DNA from 4 places in the Heyndrickxia faecalis genome. Region 1 is predicted to be linked to each of the others. Evidence: riboswitches for the same ligand, from Rfam matches in the RefSeq annotation. Region 1 holds a riboswitch; each other region holds the start of a gene.

Region 1 (4,776 bases):
TATCCGATTCATTCGGCAAGTCTTGCTTAGATTCTCTCTTTATTTATGAACAATCCAAGCATTACAGCAGTACGCATTTGTCTTTGCCCCTGATCCGTTTTGCATTTTGAAACCCGCTGATTTCTACATTTTTCAAAATAACATTTTTTGCGCGGTACTGGATGGCGACAACAGGATTTCCCTTGAAATCATAATCCGGGTCGCCAAGCGCAGTCAGCCCGTTAATTACAACGTTTCGGTAAGCGGAAACAACGAGGCTGCGCGGCGTTGAACCTTCATATAAATCCGTAAACACTGGCGCGACGGAAACTAGATTGGCCGCCACAATATGGTTCGCGCTTTTCGAGTCGGCATCTTTGCCTTTATGGTGGCCGATATGCCGGAAGTTAAAAGAGCGGTTGTCGCGGACAGAAAGATGGCCATACAAATGTACATGAGAAGCAGCCGATGCATTGTGGTGGGCTTTGATTTCGACACCACCAAAACAGCCGCTTGATGCATTATTGCAAAGCCATACATGGCGCGAGCCGTCATCAATCTCAATGCCATTGGAGTTGGAAAACCCTTTTTTGTGGGCCCTTCCACTTGGGTTGTAACAGAAAGAATTTGAAATAAAACAATAGTCGCTATGGTGGGTGGTAATCCCGTCATCACCGAATCCGCTTGCCGTGAGCCCGTCAAGCCAGATATAGCGGCTTCTTCCTGGGGCGAGAAAGCCGTCGCCCAAATAATGATAACGGGCAGAGGATACATCAAAACCGTGTAGGCCGGCCCCCACCGCCTCCACATTTTTCACCCAGCCAAACGTGACGTGCGCAAAAGTCAGGCAGCTTGAACGGTTATTTCCTGCCGCCGTTCTTTCCTCCTGCCCGAGCCTTTCGACATTCCAATCGAGCGTGAGCCCCTCCACCGATATATGGTGATTGCCGCGGTGAAAATGGGCATTTTGGATGAGACGCGTTTTTTTCGGCGCATGCGGATGGAGTTTGATGATGGTTACGCCTTTTCCACTCCCACAAAGGCATGTCCATGAAGGCAGCTTAAGCCCCTTTACTAGAAAAACACCCTCCGGTACGATCACTTTCACCCGGCCGTTTCCCAATGCTTTTTGGAATGCCACTGTGCAGTCGGTTTTTCCATCGCCGACCGCACCGTAATCTGCCACATTGACTGTACGGGACGCCGCAGCCAGCAGCCGGCTGTATGCTTGATCCAATATCTTTTTCCATTCCGGGTACACGAGGCCGTTCTGATCTGCAAGCGTTTTATACGGTTCAACCGGATATCGCCGGTTCAGCAGCAGCCGTGAAAGGGAAAATGGTTTGTGAAATTCCGGCTGACAGTACTGTTGAAAAAGCGCTTCATTTTCCTGGACCAGGGTGCCCGGCTGGACTGTCCTGCGCGAAAGCTGGCGCAGCAGCATGCCGTTTGTCCGAGGGTCATGATGCTTGTCCAAATGAATCATTTTTTCACCCCACTTTGCCTTCATTCAGTCTGTGTCAATTGATATATGTAGTTTACCCCCGCAGGTTGGAAAACGCACTGAAAAAGAAGACTTTTCCAAACCATAGTTGTTAATATAAAAAAGAAATTGAATTTTATGTTAGAATCAATGAAAAGGAAGGTGAAATTTAATGAGCCTGCCAAAATGTTTGAATTGTAACCATCAATTTAAGTGGATTTATATTTTTAAGAGACTATGGAAGTTTGACCAAACCATGGAATGTCCAAATTGTACAGCCAAGTTATATCCAAGTTTGAAGTTTCGAAATAAAGTTGGTTATCTTTCTCTACTTTGCCTTTTCGTATCATTTGGACTGATGATATTGAGCATTCCAAAAATTGCATTCATAACACTAATCGTCATTCTTTGGGTTTGTTTGATTCTTACGATGCCTTATGTTTATTCGTTTGATAATAAGGAAAGACCTCTATGGTAAAAGGTAGCTGTTGTTCCTTTTTAAAAAGATGCTGCAGAAATCCGGGTGGGATGGAGCGCAGATTTGAGCCTGGTACGACTGAGGACATCCGCAAGTTTAAAGATGAATGACCAATCTGGTACAGAAGCAAAATTTTGAAGAAAAGCCCAAGGAAGCTAGCCAAAAAATGAAGGGTTGGTTGGAAACTTTTTCCGTTCAATGAGGATCAAAAACGGACATATAAACATCTTTCATGAAAATGGGCCTGATTTTCTTTATCAGAATTTTTCGTTGACGAATAGCATAAGAAGGTATACAATAAACTTCAAGCTTATATGTTGTTATTTTCTTATCAAGAGAGGTGGAGGGAAGGGCCCTGTGAAGCCTCGGCAGCAGGTCCGGAAACGGGCACTGTGCCAATTCCTGCAGGTGGTGGCCTGAAAGATAAGAAGATTTCCCGGGAATGGATATCTTCTTACTTCAGGGTAAGAAGATTTTTGTCGTTTAATCCTTAGTAATCGAATGCGAAAGAAGGGAATAGAGTGGAGCAAACGCGGCTCACATATGAACAGTTTACGTCGGATCCGTTCGCAGCGTTCGTGCCGGAAGATGAAACGAAGGGCGCATTGGAAATTTTGCAGTGGGCATATGGCACGTACGGCAAATCAGTGGTATATGCGTGCAGTTTCGGCGCAGAAGGAATGGTGCTGATTGATCTCATTTCGAAAGTCAGAGAAGATGCGGATATCGTATTTTTGGATACCGACCTGCACTTTCCGCAGACTTACGAATTGATTGAAAAAGTGAAAAAGAAATATCCGGCTTTAAATATACAAATGAAAAAACCGTCGCTTACGCTTGATGAACAGGCGGCGCAATACGGATCTGCCCTTTGGAAAAGGGATCCGGACCAATGCTGCTATATCCGGAAAATCAAGCCGCTTGAAGAAACGCTGCAGGGAGCTGTGGCCTGGATATCCGGCTTACGGCGGGAGCAATCGCCGACAAGGGCAAAAACGAATTTTGTCAATAAAGATGAAAGGTTCCATTCGATTAAAATTTGCCCGCTGATTCATTGGACATGGGATGATGTTTGGAACTATATCCGGTCTAACAATCTTCCATATAACGAATTGCACGACCAGGGATATCCGAGCATCGGCTGCTTCCCGTGCACACGTGCTGTCGGAAACAGCGACTCAAGAGCGGGAAGATGGGCGGGCTTTAATAAAACCGAATGCGGGCTGCATACGGTTCAGAAAAAATAAGGCTGCTATATAAAATGACATAGGTAATAAGAGTAAGCATCAGTCTGCATGACAAGATTTCGTTCATTTTACAAAATTCCTAGATTTGGTAAGGATGCGGCAAAAATTTATATACAAATCGGTTTTATGAAAAAACCAGGGAAAAAATTGCACTTGGAAGCTGATTCAGCGTATAGAGAAGATAAAATCGCATTTTCGAAGATGGATTCTTTTATATTTTGAGATGGAGCTTGCTGATAAATTGGGTACAAACGCAGAATTGGACCCGTTCAGCAAGCTCTAGCGGCAAAAGCAGCCAGCTTTTTCAGGTGCCCGCTTGTAGCCAATCCAGACTAGGATTGTTCAAGTGCTCGCATCAACCAAAACAACGAGTCCGATTAAGTTTAAAGCAGGTGAAGAAATGAGAAAAGTATATTTAGTCGGGGCAGGACCCGGCGATCCGGAGCTGATTACAGTGAAAGGATTGCGCCTGATCCGGGAAGCGGATGTCATTTTATATGACCGGCTGGTGAATCCGGACCTGTTAAAAGAGGCAAGGCCGGATGCAGAACTTGTCTACTGCGGGAAAAAACCGGATGCCCATACGATGACGCAGGATATGATCAACCACCTGCTTGTGAAATTTGCTAACCAAGGAAAAACGGTTGTCCGTTTAAAGGGCGGTGATCCGTTTATATTCGGTAGAGGCGGGGAGGAAGCGGAAGTCCTGGTGCAAAAACATATTCCGTTTGAAATCGTGCCGGGAATTACAGCCGGTTCCGCTGTGCCCGCCTATGCCGGCATTCCGCTCACCCACCGCGGGCTCAGTACATCCGTTGCTTTTATCGCGGGCGTCACGAAAAAAGGCGAAGATCTTGATGCGTATTGGTCCAAATATGCGGGAATTGATACACTTTGCATTTATATGGGCGTGAAAAATCTGCCACTCATCTGTGCGCAACTGATAAAGCACGGCAAATCACCGGACATGCCGGCTGCACTAATCCGCTGGGGCACGACTGAAAAACAGGAAACCGCGGTCGGCACGCTTGGAAATTTAAGTAAAAAGGCGGCTGGGCTGCGCAACCCATCACTTTTGATCATCGGAGAAGTGGTAAAACTGCGCGAAGAGTTAAAATGGTTTGAACAGCTTTCCGCTGCTTCGGCCTGTACCGGGTGAGCGGGTATGAAGCAAGGCGTTTTATATGTCAGCCATGGCAGCCGTGTGCCCGAAACCGCCCGGGAAGCAGCAGCGACGATCCGGCAAGCAATGGCACAGGTGGATGCGGATCTCCAGGAAATTTGCTATCTGGAAATTGCGGAACCGGATATTGCGGCAGGGATTGATGCACTTGTCCGGGGCGGCGCAGGGCGCATTGCTGTTGTGCCGGTATTGCTGCTGAGTGCCGGGCATTATTATGAGGATATCCCGCGCGCGATCCGGGAAGCGAAACAGCGTTATCCGCATATTGTGTTTACGTACGGCCGCCCGCTCGGTGTCGGGGACCGGATCATCGAAATTTTGGCAGAAAATATTTTGGAAACCGGCATGCCTCCGGGTGCCTGGATTCTGCTTGTTGGACGCGGCAGCCGCAACCCGGAAACACTGT
Region 2 (4,776 bases), 120 kb from region 1:
TTTTAGCTGTTCTGTTGTTCGCAGCTGTCAGCCATATTTATTTCGGCCTTGAAATCCCGAGCAACATTGCGGGCGGTTACGTATTCGGCGGCGTCTGGCTTGGCTTAAATATTTTATTGCTGGAAATTTTCCGTATGATATGATGGATAAGAAAGCAAATGTTGGAGGGGAAACATGTTCTCAGACTTTGTCACACAAATTTTAACAGCACTCGCTGATCTGGGTTACTTCGGTGTTGCGATCGGGCTTGCGATTGAGATTATCCCGAGCGAGATTGTCCTTGCCTATGCCGGCTATTTAATTTCCCGGGGAGAGATCAATTATTTCGGCGCCATTGCAGCGGGCACACTTGGCATTTTGATTGCCCAACTGATTTTATACTGGATCGGTGCATACGGTGGGCGCCCGTTCTTGCTAAAGTACGGCAAATATTTGCTGATTCACGAAAGGCATCTCGATGTCGCGGAAGAATGGTTCAACAAGTACGGCGCCGGTGTTATTTTTACGGGCCGATTCATCCCGGTCATCCGCCAGGCCATTTCGATCCCGGCCGGCATTGCCAAAATGTCGTATTTCAAGTTCATTTTTTTCACGCTGCTTGCGACCATTCCGTGGGCGGTGCTGTTTATCTTTCTCGGTGAACGTCTCGCATCAAACTGGGCACAAATTGATGACGTCGCGGCTCCTTATGTCAAGCCGGTGACCATTATCGCGATCATTATCATTGTGCTTTATATCGCTTACTCGATGTACCGCAAGAAAAAAAAAGCCTGACCCTCTATTTAGGGGGCCGGGCTTTTTCCATAGATGAGGGAAGAATGGAAACAGTGCGGTTCGGATCCCAAGAACGGCTAACTCCCACTAAATCAAAGATACAGATTAGCTGCTATAATTGTTCAAAATCCTTAACCAAAAAAACCGCCTGCACAAAGCAGACGGCCAAAAAGGGGGTTAACATGGATGAAAAAGCAAGCCGGATTTTCATCTTGCCTGATTACAAGAAAAAGGATAACGCCGAAAGCTTAAAACAATCTTAACAGGCCGAAATTCCGAAAAGAGGCAGGCTTGCCCACTTTGCCCAGAAAAAAACCGCCTGCACAAAGCAGACGGCCAAAAAAGGGGGTTAACATGGATGAAAAAGCAAGCCGGATTTTCATCTTGCCTGATTACAAGAAAAAGGATAACGCCGAAAGCTTAAAACAACCTTAACAGGCCGAAATTCCGAAAAGAGGCAGGCTTGCCCACTATGCCCAGAAAAAAACCGCCTGCACAAGGGCGGCCTAAAAAAGGGGGCATATAAAAAAGTAGGTTGTAAGCTCTCTTGCAAAGAAAAAGATACCTGCCGAAACTTAATAAATGCTTAAGACCTCCACGTCTCCGGCCATAAAAAAACGCCTGCACAAAGCAGACGAACCAACAAAAGCTCTTACCTGATGACAAACATCAATATACCGCTGGAAAATAAAAAACGCCTTAACTTTGGATGAAAGTTATGTGAAATCCCCCACAAATTATGATCTCGACAAAAATAACAAAATTTCATCAAAATCTTCGTGACAAATTGCCGCTTTTAGATAATAATAATGAAGACAGACTACTAAAACGAGGGATTCTATGGAGTCAAGAGTAGCGAAAAAAAAGAAAAAACGGTCAAGAGTCCGCTGGCGCAGAGTGTTCCTTATGCTCTTTTTACTGCTCATCGTCGCCGGCGCGGGTTACACAGCCTATCAATACTACGCTGGCGTTCATCAGACAGACCCGAATGATGCCTTAAATATGGACAATCTGGAATTTAACGGTAAAAAGGATGCAAATGGCCGCACCAACATTCTCCTTCTTGGAATTGATCGGCGCGGGCAAGAAGATTCAAGAACCGATACCATCATGATTGCCCAATATGACCCGAAGAATAACCAGGTGAAGCTCATTTCGATTATGCGTGACATTTATGCCGAAATCCCGGGGTATAGAAACTATAAAATTAACACAGCCTATTATCTTGGCAATCTGAAGAATCAAAAAAAGGGTGTTGAATTGCTGCGTCAAACACTCAAAGCCAATTTTGACATTGATGTGCAATATTATGCACTTGTCGATTTCCAAGGCTTTGTTAAAATTGTCGATACCCTGGCGCCTCAAGGCATTGAAATGAACGTGGAACATAAAATGTCGGAAAACATTGGCTTGACGCTTTATCCTGGCAAACAGCTGATGCATGGGAAACAATTGCTCGCCTACGCACGATTCAGACATGACGCACAAGGCGACTTTGGCCGGGTTGCCCGCCAGCAAAAAGTGCTTAAAGCGCTCCAATCCGAAGTTTTCAGCGTGAACGGCATCGCCAAAGCACCGAAACTGCTCGGAACCATCCAGCCGTATATTGCCACCAACATGAGCAAAATGAACATTCTTGCACTCGCCAAAGACGCCGTCGGAGGCAACCTCAAGGTAAAAACAATGACCGTACCGGTTGCCGGCACCTATACCAATGTCAGCTATCCGGGCGTCGGCGCCGCACTCGAAGTGGACAAAGAAAAAAATATAGAAGCCATCAAACAGTTTTTGGATGAATAACAGGGGCCGGTTCCGGCTCTTTTTTTTGTAGCAGACAGAAAGCCGTACCGGGAGCAAATTGTCTTTTTGGAGAGCTCAAAAAGACAAAAGAGAGCCGTACCGGGAGCAAATTGTCCTTTTGGAGAGCTCAAAAAGACAAAAGAGAGCCGGACCAGGAGCAAATTGTCCTTTTGGAGAGCTCAAAAAGACAAAAGAGAGTCGGATCAGGGGCGAATTGTCCTTTTGGAGGGCTCAAAAAGACAAAAGAAAGCCGGACCAAGAGCAAATTGTCTTTTTGAAGGGTTCAAAAAGAAAAAAGAGAGCCGTACCGGGAGCAAATTGTCTTTTTGGAGAGCTCAAAAAGACAAAAGAAAGCCGGACCAAGAGCAAATTGTCCTTTTGGAGAGCTCAAAAAGACAAAAGAAAGCCGGACCAAGAGCAAATTGTCTCTTTGGAGGGTTCAAAAAGACAAAAGAAAGCCGGACCAAGAGCAAATTGTCCTTTTGAAGGGCTCAAAAAGACAAAAGAAAGCCGGACCAGGAGCAAATTGTCCTTTTGAAGGGTTCAAAAAGACAAAAGAAAACCGTACCAGGAGCCAATTGTCCTTTTGGAAGGCTCAAAAAGACAAAAGAAAGCCAATTAGACAATAGGGGCGAAACCGCATCCAATATGAATTTCAATTTCCCCCTTGTCATGTCACCCGACAAAGTGTAAAGTATAAATAAGTCAAAATTTTAAGTACGTTCAATCGAATAGCCTTATCAAGAGAGGCGGAGGGACTTGGCCCGATGAAACCTCAGCAACCAGCCCATACGGCCCGGTGCTAAATCCAACAGGTATACCTGAAAAGATAAGGAGCATGTTATCATCTTGCCTCCTTTTCCGGGAGGCTTTTTTCATATCATTCAAAGGGAGTGTAAAAATTTGGACCTTCTCGAAACGTTAAAAAACCGCATCCTTGTTGCGGACGGGGCAATGGGGACACTGCTGTATGCATACGGCGCCGACACATGCTATGAGTCATTCAACCTGACCCACCCGGAAGACATCCACGCGATCCACCGCGCCTATATCGAAGCAGGTGCATCGGTCATCCAGACAAACACATACAGCGCCAACTATATCAAGCTTGCACAGTATGGCCTGGAAGAAAAAGTAAAAGACATCAACAAAGCGGCCGTCCGGATTGCAAAAGAAGCGGCAAACCGTGACACATTTATACTCGGCACAGTCGGCGGTATCCGCGGCCAGCGCAAAACCGAAGCAACACTTGCCGAAATCAAGCGTACGTTCCGCGAGCAGATTTTTCACCTCCTGGACGAAGGAGTTGATGCCCTGCTTTTGGAAACGTATTTTGACGCGGAAGAACTGTATACGGTCGTTGACATTGCGAAAAAAGAAGCGGATGTCCCGGTCATCGCCCAGTTCTCGCTTATCGAACCGGGCGTGCTCCAAAACGGAACCCCGGTCCGTGATGCATTCAAGGAACTTGAAAACCGCGGCGCCGATGTGACCGGCCTGAACTGCCGGCTCGGCCCGCACCACATGATCCAGGCGTTCGAAGAAATCCCGATACCGAAGCGTGCCTTTTTGTCCGCATACCCGAATGCAAGTCTTTTAGATTACGAGGAAGGCCGGTTCACATTTACGAATAACGCCGATTATTTTAAAACATGCGCCGAAAAACTTGTCGAACAGGGTGTGCGCCTGATCGGCGGCTGCTGCGGCACAACGCCGGCCCACATCAAAGCAATCGCAGAAGGGGTGCAGGGGCTTTTGCCTGTCACAGAAAAAACGGTCCGCCCGCCGAAAATCGAAATCGCAGCCGCTCCGGCGCAGTACGAACCGCCGTTGCATGAAATTGTAAAAAAACGCCGCTCCGTCATTGTCGAATTGGACACACCGAAAACGCTGAACACGGCCCGCTTTTTCGAAGGGGCAAAAGCGCTGCAGGCATCCGGCATTGATGCCCTCACAATGGCCGACAATTCGCTTGCGAGCCCGCGCATCAGTAACACAGCGATTGCCGCGATTTTAAAAGAGAAACATGGCATCCGGCCGCTCGTTCACATTACATGCCGTGATCGTAATTTGATCGGGCTGCAGTCGCATTTGATGGGCCTTGCCGCGCTCGGGATCGATCAGGTGCTTGCCATCACGGGGGATCCGACGAAAATCGGCGACTTCCCGGGAGCCACGAGCGTATACGATTTGTCATCCATG
Region 3 (4,776 bases), 1.1 Mb from region 1:
ATTACCGATTGTTTTGAAGATGGGCTGGATGTGTTGAAATTTTTGCAGGAACATGAAACAGATGCGATTTTTCTCGATATTAATATTCCTTCCCTGGATGGCATGCTGCTGGCAGGCAGCATCAGCAAATTTGCGCATAAACCGTATATTATTTTTACAACGGCTTATAAGGAACACGCCGTCCAGGCTTTTGAACTAGAAGCATTTGATTATATTTTAAAACCGTATGAAGAAAAAAGAATTGCCGCCATGTTGAAAAGGCTCGAGGCTGCGTATAAAAGAGAGCATTCATTGCTGGGGGAAGAAGGGGCTGTGCCGCGAAACGGCGGGCTGCACCGGAAAGAGCGGGTGAACTTGCGCAAGGGCGAGAAAATTATTGTGGCGGATGCAAACGATATTTTTTACTGCGCCGCTCAGGAAAAAATCACGCTTGTTTATACACAACAGGAAACGTTTGAAATGCCCATGGCGATATCCGAGTTCCAGTCCCTTTTGCCTGAGGATCTTTTCTTTCGCTGCCACCGGTCTTATCTTGTAAATTTAACGAAGATCCGGGAAATTGTGCCGTGGTTCAATCAAACGTATTTGCTCCGTTTAAACGGGATGGACGCGGAAATACCGGTAAGCAGAAGAAATGTGAAACAGTTTAAAGCGCTGATGCATTTTTAATATAAAGCGCCCAGCCATGCAGGAAAAGCGGCTGGCATGAACACGAAAAGTGTATGCCGGCTTTTTCCTTTTTTGCCGGGGCAGGCGTGAAAAATAGCATGGCCTACTTTGCGCACTGCGGCCGTTCGCGTGTGAAAAGTTGCCTGCTTTCCAATTTGCCATCCTCCAAGGTGTTGCGCCGAAAAAGCGGGCATGGCCTGCTTCCGGCAATACCGTTTTTCAGGAAGATTGTGCATAAATTGGAATACCTGATTTTATCCATATGCCATCTTTTATGGACATTGCGCGGGAAAGTTTCAAGAAGCGGTTTGTTCCTGTGCCATCCATTCCTTTCTGTATACCGTTTATTCCTTTTTAAAGCATTCTCGTTCCGAAAATGCGTTCCCTCCTTATTTTCGTACTATAATTTGAACTGTAGAAAAGGACAGAAGAAACGGGAGGAACCGGACATGTTAGAACGAAAAGCAAACCGCAGCCTGATTGTATTAGGGACGATGATTGTACAAATGGGGCTTGGGACTGTTTATACATGGAGTTTATTTAACCAGCCGCTTGTTGATAAATTCGGGTGGCAATTGAGTGCAGTATCGACGACATTTTCCATTTTAAGCCTGGCACTTGCAGTATCGACATTGTTTGCGACAAAATTGCAGGCAAAATGGGGACTGCGCCGCCTGGTTGCTTTTTCCGGCATTTTGCTTGGCACAGGATTAATCTTAAGTTCATTTGCACCTTCACTTTGGATGCTCTATCTGTTGGCAGGCCTTATTGTCGGTTATGCTGACGGGACAGCTTACATCACGACTTTATCCAATTTAATGAAATGGTTTCCGGATAAAAAAGGCCTCGTTTCAGGCATCTCCGTTGGGGCATACGGGACCGGCAGCCTGGTATTTAAGTTTATAAACGGTGCCGTCCTCAGTTCGTTTGGTGTCACACAGGCTTTTCTTTGCTGGGGAGTGATTGCAATTGCCATGATCACCGGCGGATCTTTCCTCTTGAAAGAAGCAGAAAATACAACCACATCCGGTACTGTGTCCAAACAGCCGGCCGGAAAAGATTTTACCATCAAAGAAATGCTCAAAACGAAACAAGCTTACCTCTTATTCATCGTGTTCTTCACGGCGTGTATGAGCGGTTTATATCTGATCGGCCTTGTTAAAGACATCGGCACGGGGCTTGTCGGGCTGGATGTTGCGACGGCCAGCAATGCAGTGGCGCTGATTGCCGTCTTTAACACCATCGGGCGGCTCGTTCTCGGCGGTTTATCAGACCATGTGGGAAGAATGAAAGTGGTATCAGGGACGCTGCTCGCGACGGCCGTTGCGGTTTCCATTTTGAGCTATGCCCACTTAAATTTCGCCCTGTTCTTTATCTGTGTTGCTGCGATTGCTTTCGGTTTCGGCGGAAATGTCACCGTATTTCCGGCTATTATTTCAGACTTCTTCGGCCTGAAAAATCAAAGCGCCAATTATTCAGTGATTTACCAAGGCTTCGGCATCGGCGCATTATCCGGATCGGTCATCGCTTCCCTTCTCGGGGGCTTTATGCCGACATTCCATGCGATTACGATTCTCTGCCTGGTCTCTTTTGCGATTACGCTTTTCATTAAATCGCCGGCTGAAGAAGCAGCCCACGCACACGGGGTTCGGGGAAATGTCGGTCGTGCCCAGCATTCGCATTAAAGCAAGGGATGTGTGCTTCGATCATGAACAAGCAGACAGGAAAGGGATTCGTGCCTGCATCATGATAAAAAACCCGCTGGCTGCCCAGCGGGTTTTCCCGGTTTATCCCCAAATTTCCTTTGCGGTATCCACAATATATTTTACTTTGTCCCACTGCTGCTCTTCTGTTAAAAGATTGCCGTGGTGGGTGGAGGAGAAGCCGCACTGGGTGCTGATGCAAAGCTGTTCGAGCGGTACATGCCTGGATGCTTCCCGAATCCGGTTTTTGATCAGCACTTTATCTTCAAGCTCTCCCTTTTTCGATGTGAAAATGCCAAGCACGACTTTCGGCCCGCCTTCCGGAATGTATTTCAACGGTTCAAACCCGCCGGAACGCTCATCGTCGTATTCAAGGAAAAACCCGTCTACTTTTTCATTTGCAAAGATTTTCGGGGCAATTTTATCATACGGACCTTCAAAAGCCCATTTCGACTGGTAGTTGCCGCGGCACAGATGGGTTGTGATGGTCAGATCATCCGGCTTGCCTTCCAGTACGCTGTTTGCTACATGTAAAGCGAGATCAATCAATCTTTCCCTTTCGAGCTCACTGTCTGCAAACGGCAGTTTCGGTGCACACAGGCCGGCAAGATAAACATCATCCAGCTGCAAGTAGCGGCAGCCGGCATCATAAAAAGCTTTGATCGCATCCCGGTAAGTTTGGATAATATCATTTGCGTATTCTTCAAGATCCGGGTAAATGTCTTCATTGCGGATTCCGGCATTGAAAAACTGATTCGGGCTTGGAATAGTCATTTTCGCAACCGCCCTGTCCCCGGCGATTTCTTTCAGCGCAATAAAATCTTTTATGTGCGGATGGTCCGGGTTAAAGGAGACTTTTCCGGTTACCCGGACGTCATAAGCTTCCGTTTCGATGCCGACAAACCGGTATCCATGGTTCGGCACGTACCCTTTTACCCCGTTTAAATGTTCCATGAAATCCGTATGCCAGAATCTCCGCCGGAATTCTCCGTCCGTTACCGCTTCGAGGCCGGCTTCAATTTGTTTGCCGACCAGGCGGCGGATTTCTTCATTTTCAATTGCACGCAAGTCTTCGGCCGGGATGGTTCCCGCTGCAAATTTTTCCCGCGCTTCGTGCAACCGGGCCGGGCGCAAAAAGCTTCCGACAATGTCTGCCCTGTACGGCGCTTTTGTTAATGTTTTTGTCATCATGATTCCCTCTTTCTGCATATTTTTTAAAACAGCTGCTGTGCGCAGAAAGAAATTGCTTTTAGCTGCATGGGCCCATTAAAAAAACCTCTTCGGCAATAAGAAGAGGTATGGATTGCAAAACAGAACCGTCCGCTCTTCTTATCTTCAAGCAATTGCTTTCTGGAATTGGCACAGTTCTTTAAAAAAGACCGCTGCCGAGGCTTCAAAGGGCCAGTCCCTCCACCTCTCTGGATAAGAATTTTAAATATTATTTAGTTTAAATACACTTTAAATGTTCCACCCATTTTTGTCAAGGGCATTCGCAAAATTTTTTAAAATGGGACGGAAAGATTGAAATCAGGGGCGATGTGAAAATATAATAGTAATAAGAAAAACAAAGGAGGGATTTTATGGAGGCCATACAATCAAGGCCTGTATTCCAGAAAGTGCTTGGCGTCTTTGCCGTTTCACTGCTGTTTGCAACGGCGGGTTTATATACGGGGAGATTCATTCCGCCTGCGCTTATGATGCCGCTGATGGTTGCAGAAATTGCAATGGTCATCGCCGCTTTCTGGTTAAGAAGGAAAAAGAGCGTCGGGTATTTGTTCGTTTATGCTTTCACCTTTATTTCCGGTATTACGACATATCCGATTGTAGCTTATTATGCATCCCAGGCCGGTGCTGAGGTCGTCCTGCTCGCTTTTGGTTCCACGTTCGGCATTTTTGCCGTGATGGGCGTTATTGGGGCCGTTACCAAGAGGGATCTTGGCTTTTTAAGCACCGCATTGCTTGTCGCATTGTTGGCGCTGATCTTCATCGGAATATTCAGCATTTTCAGCCCGTTAACCTCAACCGGGATGCTCGCGTACTCCTTCATTGGCGCGATTGTTTTTTCCCTGTATGTTGTTTTTGACTTTAACCAAATGAAGCACCATGGCATTTCCGAGGAAATGGTCCCGCTTTTGGCTTTAAGCCTGTACCTTGATTTTATCAACCTGTTTATTTACATTTTGCAAATTCTCGGCATTTTGGGAAGCGACGATTGAGAAAAAAGAAAACGCCCGCCATTAACCGGCAGGCGTTTTCTTTTTCACATGTTGGATGTCAAACAAAACAATACGGTCTTTTTGCTCCCATTCGGGGATGCGCGCTTCCCATGCTGCCCGGACCATTTGTGCCAAATGCTGCTGCGCATCCGGCCCCATCAGCGATAAAAACAGCGCTTTCCGGTGGA
Region 4 (4,776 bases), 730 kb from region 1:
AGAGCTCCCATCCTCTAAGCGGTTTTTTGATACGATATCCGGGTTTTCCAAGCAGCCGTTCAGGCACTTGGCGGCTGACCGGCCGATCTTGCAGCCAGTCCGTATACGATCAGGCCCTGCTGTTGATTTTAATCTGATACAAATCTCTTCTCCGGTCGGCCAGTTGCCGGACGGAGCCGCTGTTGCGGTTGCGGCGCAGTTTCTCAAGATCGACATCGCCGACAACGACGGTATCGACATTGGGATCGCATTCCCCGACAATGCCGTCGCGGGCAAAACCAAAATCGGAGGGGGAAAAAATGCCGGACTGGGCATACTGGATATCCATGTTTTCCACGTGGGTCAGGTTTCCGACTGTTCCCGCAATACAGGTGTACACCTGGTTTTCAATGGCCCGCGCCTGCGCACAGTAGCGGACGCGCAAATAGGCTTGGCGGTCGTCCGTGCAAAACGGGACAAAAATAATGTTCGCGCCGTAGTCGACAGCGACACGGGCCAGCTCCGGAAACTCGATATCATAGCAAATCAGAATCGCAATTTTCCCGCAATCCGTATCAAATACATTGAGTTCGTTTCCTTCCGCGATCCCCCACCATTTCCGCTCATTTGGCGTAATATGGAGTTTGGTCTGCCTTTCGATCGTCCCGTCGCGCCGGAACAAAAAGGCGACATTGTAAATGCCCCCGTCTTCTTCCACAAAATGGGACCCGCCGATAATGTTGACATTGTAGCGCACGGCAAGCTCTGTAAACAGTTCAATATATTGGTCTGTGTACTCGGAAAGCCGGCGCACTGCCTGGTCAGGACGCTTTTCCTCCAGGTAGGACATCAGCTGCGTGGTGAAAATTTCCGGAAAAACGGCAAAATCAGAACCGAAATCCGCTGCCACATCGACATAATATTCCACCTGTCTGACAAAATCATCGAAGGAATCAATTTTTTTCATCATATATTGGATTGCTGTAATCCTAACCGGGAACGAAGCATGATAGACACGGCGGGACTTCGGCAAATAATCAACGTTATGCCATTCCATAAGCGTTGCAAATGAAGCGGATGCTGTATCATCCGGCAAATACTGCCTGTTGATCCGCATAATCTGGAACCCTTCAAGCAGCTGGAAGGAAAGAACCGGGTCATATATATTGTGCATCTCAACCTCTTCCACGTATTCGCGCGGGGTCATTTTGTCTTTATATTTGCTGTAATTCGGAATCCGGCCGCCAATGATGATGCTTTGAAGGTTCATTTTCCGGCAAAGCTCTTTCCGTGCCTCATACAATCGATGCCCGAACTTCATGCGCCGGTATTCCGGGTCGATCATCACTTCAATGCCGTACAGGTTGAGCCCGTGCGGATTATGGTTGGTAATATAGCCGTTCGCGGTGATCGTATCCCATGTATGCTGATCCTCGTATTCATCGAAATTGACAATTAAGCTGGAGCAGGAACCGACAACTTTCCCTTCGTATTCCACGCAAAACTGCCCTTCCGGAAAAATCCGGATATGGCTCTCGAGCTGCTCGCGTTTCCACGGCTCCATCCCCGGAAAACATTTTTTCGACAATGCCATAATATCATCAATGTCTTCGAACCGGATGTTCCGCACCTCGATTTTCTTCTCAAACTTGGATACATCTGTCTCTGGCACAATCTCACACCCTTAACACACTTTTTCTTTTTATCATACCCTATCCGGAACGGTTTTGCTCAAAAAAACTCTATGTAGGGCTTGCTAAGTCAGTAATATTCCTAGATTTAGCAAGGCTGCTGACAGCTTTCCGCACCTATTAAAAGGATTTTACAACAAATCCAGGGAAAAGCTTGCACTCGAAAGCCGATTCAACATATGGAGAAGAAAAAATCGCCCATTTTCCTTTGAGAGAGCTGCAGACAAATTGGGTACAAACTCAGAATCGGATTCGTTCAGCAATCCCTATGTATCCTTTCATCATCCAGCAATTGGAATACCTCTCTCTAGATGTTCATTTCACCGTGTACAATGAGATGATGGAGTGTCTTCCCATTTTTTCACTTACCTGCCCTTCGAGTAAACCGAAATGTTGAAAATATAAGTTGACAAATCGGAATAATATTATTTATCATAGTTTTAACAAATTATTTTCTTGCTATACAACTTATCAAGAGAGGGGGAGGGACTGGCCCGAGGAAACCTCAGCAACAGATTCTTTTTGGGAATACTGTGCTAATTCCAGCAAGCGTCAAGCTTGGAAGATAAGTTAAGGAGTGCGCCCTCTTCTTAACTTTCTTGAAGGGGGCCTTTCTTTTTTGGATCATCCGAATTGCCGGCCGGACCACCAGGCACACACGAAATTTATTTTTGGGGGTAGTGAAAAATGGCTCATATTGATGAAACAAAAATCGCCCGCATTATGGAATCATTGCAAAAACTGGAGTTTGGAACAGTGGTCATTTCGATCCATGAAGGGAACATCACACAGATCGAAACAACCGAGAAAGTCCGGTTTGCACTGGAAAAGAAAAAAGCGGCACTTCCCAACCAAAAGATGGGATGACGGGCGCCGGTACTCCGGTTATCGCTTTCCCCGTTTTTCGTACGACACGAATGCCGGCATTTGGATATCGTCCAAATGCCGGATTTGTTTATGAGTACAAAGATATTGAAGTTTGCGGAAACAATGTTTTTAAAGCAGCATTCAGGCGGTCAGCTGCTTGCCGGTCGAGTTCATAGAGTCCATCCCTTTTTTTCACTTGTTGGTCGAGAATAAACACCCCTTTTTCTATGCACGTTGTCCCGAGTGAGGCCAAAACCGGTTTCAAGGCGTAATCGAGCGCGAGCAAGTGGCCGAATGTACCGCCCATGGCGAGTGGCAGCACCTGCTTGCCGGATAAGCCATTTTGCGGCAAAAGATCCAGAAATGTCTTGAGCAATCCGGAATAAGACGCTTTATAGACCGGTGTCAAAATGATTACCGTATCGCCTTCTTCTACTTTTCTTAATGCCCTGGTGATGGGCGGGCTTTGCCGGGCATTCATTAAATCGCCGGCCGGAAGTTCCCGAATATTGATGAGCTCCGGTTCGTACCCGTGCCCCCTTAACCCGGCCCTGATATAATCACGGATCCCATTTAATCTCGTATACGCAGAAGGGCTCCCGTTCAGCAGTACCACTTTTTCCGCCATATGAATCCCCCAATTCTTCCTTAATTTTTCATTGCGTGCAACAGCTGATGGCCGTTGTTCCCTAAAATGCGGTTTAAAATATGATTGGTCGTTGCTGAAAAGAGGGCGTGGTCCCTTTTCCGTGGATAAGGAAGTTTTACCGGATAATCCATCGCAATTTCCCCCTCTTCGATTAACACAACCCGATCAGCGAGGGCGACTGCTTCTTCCACGTCATGTGTCACCAATATGGCCGTAAAATGTTTTTCAAGCCAAAGCGACTGGATCAGCGCATGCATTTCAATCCGGGTTAATGCATCGAGCGCCCCAAGCGGTTCATCGAGGAGAAGGATGTCCGGCTCATGGATTAATGCCCTCGCCAGTGCCACCCTTTGTTTCTGGCCGCCGGATAAAGACGAAGGCCAATCATTTGCACGCCCTTCCAGCCCGACTTTTCCAAGCATTTCAAGTGCCTTGTTCTTCCAGTCGCCCGCAAGGCCAAGCCCGACATTTTGAAGCACGGTTTTCCATGGGAGCAGGCGGCCGTCCTGAAACATCATTTTTGCCGATCCGTTTCTGCCGGATAAAGGCGCCCCGTTTATAAGGATTTTTCCGCCGCTTGCCGCTTCAAGTCCTGAAAGCAGCCTGAGAAGCGTACTTTTGCCGCATCCGCTCCTCCCAACAATCGCAACAAATTCCCCTTTTCTTATTTTTAAATGAAGATGGCGCAGGATGCGATGGCTGCCGAATGATTTCTCCAGCCCCTCAATCTCTACAGCAAACGCCTTTTCTTTCGGCATCGTTTCCTCCTCCTTTATTTTTGATATGACGGGTGCCACTTTAACAATCGTTGTTCTGCGATTTTTGCCAGCCAGTCGGACAGTTTTCCAAGAAGGGCATATAAGACAATACTCAAAACGACAACATCAAGCTGCATGAACTCGCGGGCGTTCATGGCCATATAGCCAATGCCGGAGTTGGATGCAATCGTTTCGGCCACAATCAAGGTTACCCATGTGACCCCGAGCGCATAGCGCACACCGACTAAGATGGAAGGAAGCGCCCCCGGCAGGATCATATGCCAAAAAAGTGCCGTCCCTTTCAGCCCGTAAACTTCTCCCATTTCGATTAGCGCTCTGTCCACCGAGCGGATGCCATGGAACGTATTTAAATAGATTGGAAAAAAGGTGCCGAGCGCAACGAGAAACAGCTTCGCTTCTTCCCCGATCCCGAACCATAAAATGACAATCGGAATCAGGGCAAGGTGGGGAACGTTCCGGATCATTTGCACGGTACTATCGAGCAGGCTTTCCGCTTTTTTGGACAGCCCGGTAAACAACCCAAGTCCAAATCCGATTCCGCCGCCAACCAAAAATCCGATCAGTGCCCGTTTTGTGCTTGCGCCGATATAATTGAAAAGCTGCCCGGATTGCGTGAGACCCCAAGCCGCTTTTACAACGGCAACAGGGCTTGGGAGCACATTGGGTGGCAAGATGCCAGCAGAACTTGCAAGCTGCCAGGCAAACAGCAGGCAAACCGGCACCACCCACGGCATGACGCGTTTTTTCAACATCAGATCGGCCTCCTTACTTTAATACTTTCGGCAGTGCATCGTTCGCCACAATCTCGCCG

Evidence for each region. Region 1 has a riboswitch for S-adenosylmethionine ahead of ABR335_RS15795 (phosphoadenylyl-sulfate reductase). Riboswitches for the same ligand answer to the same signal wherever they lie in the genome.
Region 2: another riboswitch for S-adenosylmethionine. It lies ahead of ABR335_RS15280 (bifunctional homocysteine S-methyltransferase/methylenetetrahydrofolate reductase); the one in region 1 lies ahead of ABR335_RS15795 (phosphoadenylyl-sulfate reductase).
Region 3: another riboswitch for S-adenosylmethionine. It lies ahead of ABR335_RS03985 (5-methyltetrahydropteroyltriglutamate--homocysteine S-methyltransferase); the one in region 1 lies ahead of ABR335_RS15795 (phosphoadenylyl-sulfate reductase).
Region 4: another riboswitch for S-adenosylmethionine. It lies ahead of ABR335_RS02540 (YezD family protein); the one in region 1 lies ahead of ABR335_RS15795 (phosphoadenylyl-sulfate reductase).

Annotation. Positions count from the first base shown of each region.
Region 1 is NZ_CP158453.1:3,321,230-3,326,005, reverse strand. Features, by position in the region: gene ABR335_RS15805 (glycosyl hydrolase family 28-related protein) at 62-1,465, opposite strand; gene ABR335_RS15800 (TIGR04104 family putative zinc finger protein) at 1,635-1,940, shown strand; SAM riboswitch class I at 2,266-2,370, shown strand; gene ABR335_RS15795 (phosphoadenylyl-sulfate reductase) at 2,462-3,187, shown strand; gene cobA (uroporphyrinogen-III C-methyltransferase) at 3,588-4,346, shown strand; gene ABR335_RS15785 (sirohydrochlorin chelatase) at 4,353-4,776, shown strand, end outside.
Region 2 is NZ_CP158453.1:3,200,049-3,204,824, reverse strand. Features, by position in the region: gene ABR335_RS15300 (VTT domain-containing protein) at 1-143, shown strand, start outside; gene ABR335_RS15295 (DedA family protein) at 175-774, shown strand; gene ABR335_RS15290 (LCP family protein) at 1,615-2,574, shown strand; gene ABR335_RS15285 (hypothetical protein) at 2,641-3,060, shown strand; SAM riboswitch class I at 3,309-3,410, shown strand; gene ABR335_RS15280 (bifunctional homocysteine S-methyltransferase/methylenetetrahydrofolate reductase) at 3,478-4,776, shown strand, end outside.
Region 3 is NZ_CP158453.1:874,036-878,811, forward strand. Features, by position in the region: gene ABR335_RS03975 (LytR/AlgR family response regulator transcription factor) at 1-669, shown strand, start outside; gene ABR335_RS03980 (L-lactate MFS transporter) at 1,119-2,354, shown strand; gene ABR335_RS03985 (5-methyltetrahydropteroyltriglutamate--homocysteine S-methyltransferase) at 2,457-3,560, opposite strand; SAM riboswitch class I at 3,699-3,801, opposite strand; gene ABR335_RS03990 (Bax inhibitor-1/YccA family protein) at 3,953-4,588, shown strand; gene ABR335_RS03995 (hypothetical protein) at 4,610-4,776, opposite strand, start outside.
Region 4 is NZ_CP158453.1:530,305-535,080, reverse strand. Features, by position in the region: gene ABR335_RS02545 (bifunctional GNAT family N-acetyltransferase/carbon-nitrogen hydrolase family protein) at 110-1,651, opposite strand; SAM riboswitch class I at 2,136-2,242, shown strand; gene ABR335_RS02540 (YezD family protein) at 2,358-2,537, shown strand; gene ssuE (NADPH-dependent FMN reductase) at 2,626-3,165, opposite strand; gene ABR335_RS02530 (ATP-binding cassette domain-containing protein) at 3,186-3,944, opposite strand; gene ssuC (aliphatic sulfonate ABC transporter permease SsuC) at 3,959-4,717, opposite strand; gene ssuD (FMNH2-dependent alkanesulfonate monooxygenase) at 4,731-4,776, opposite strand, start outside.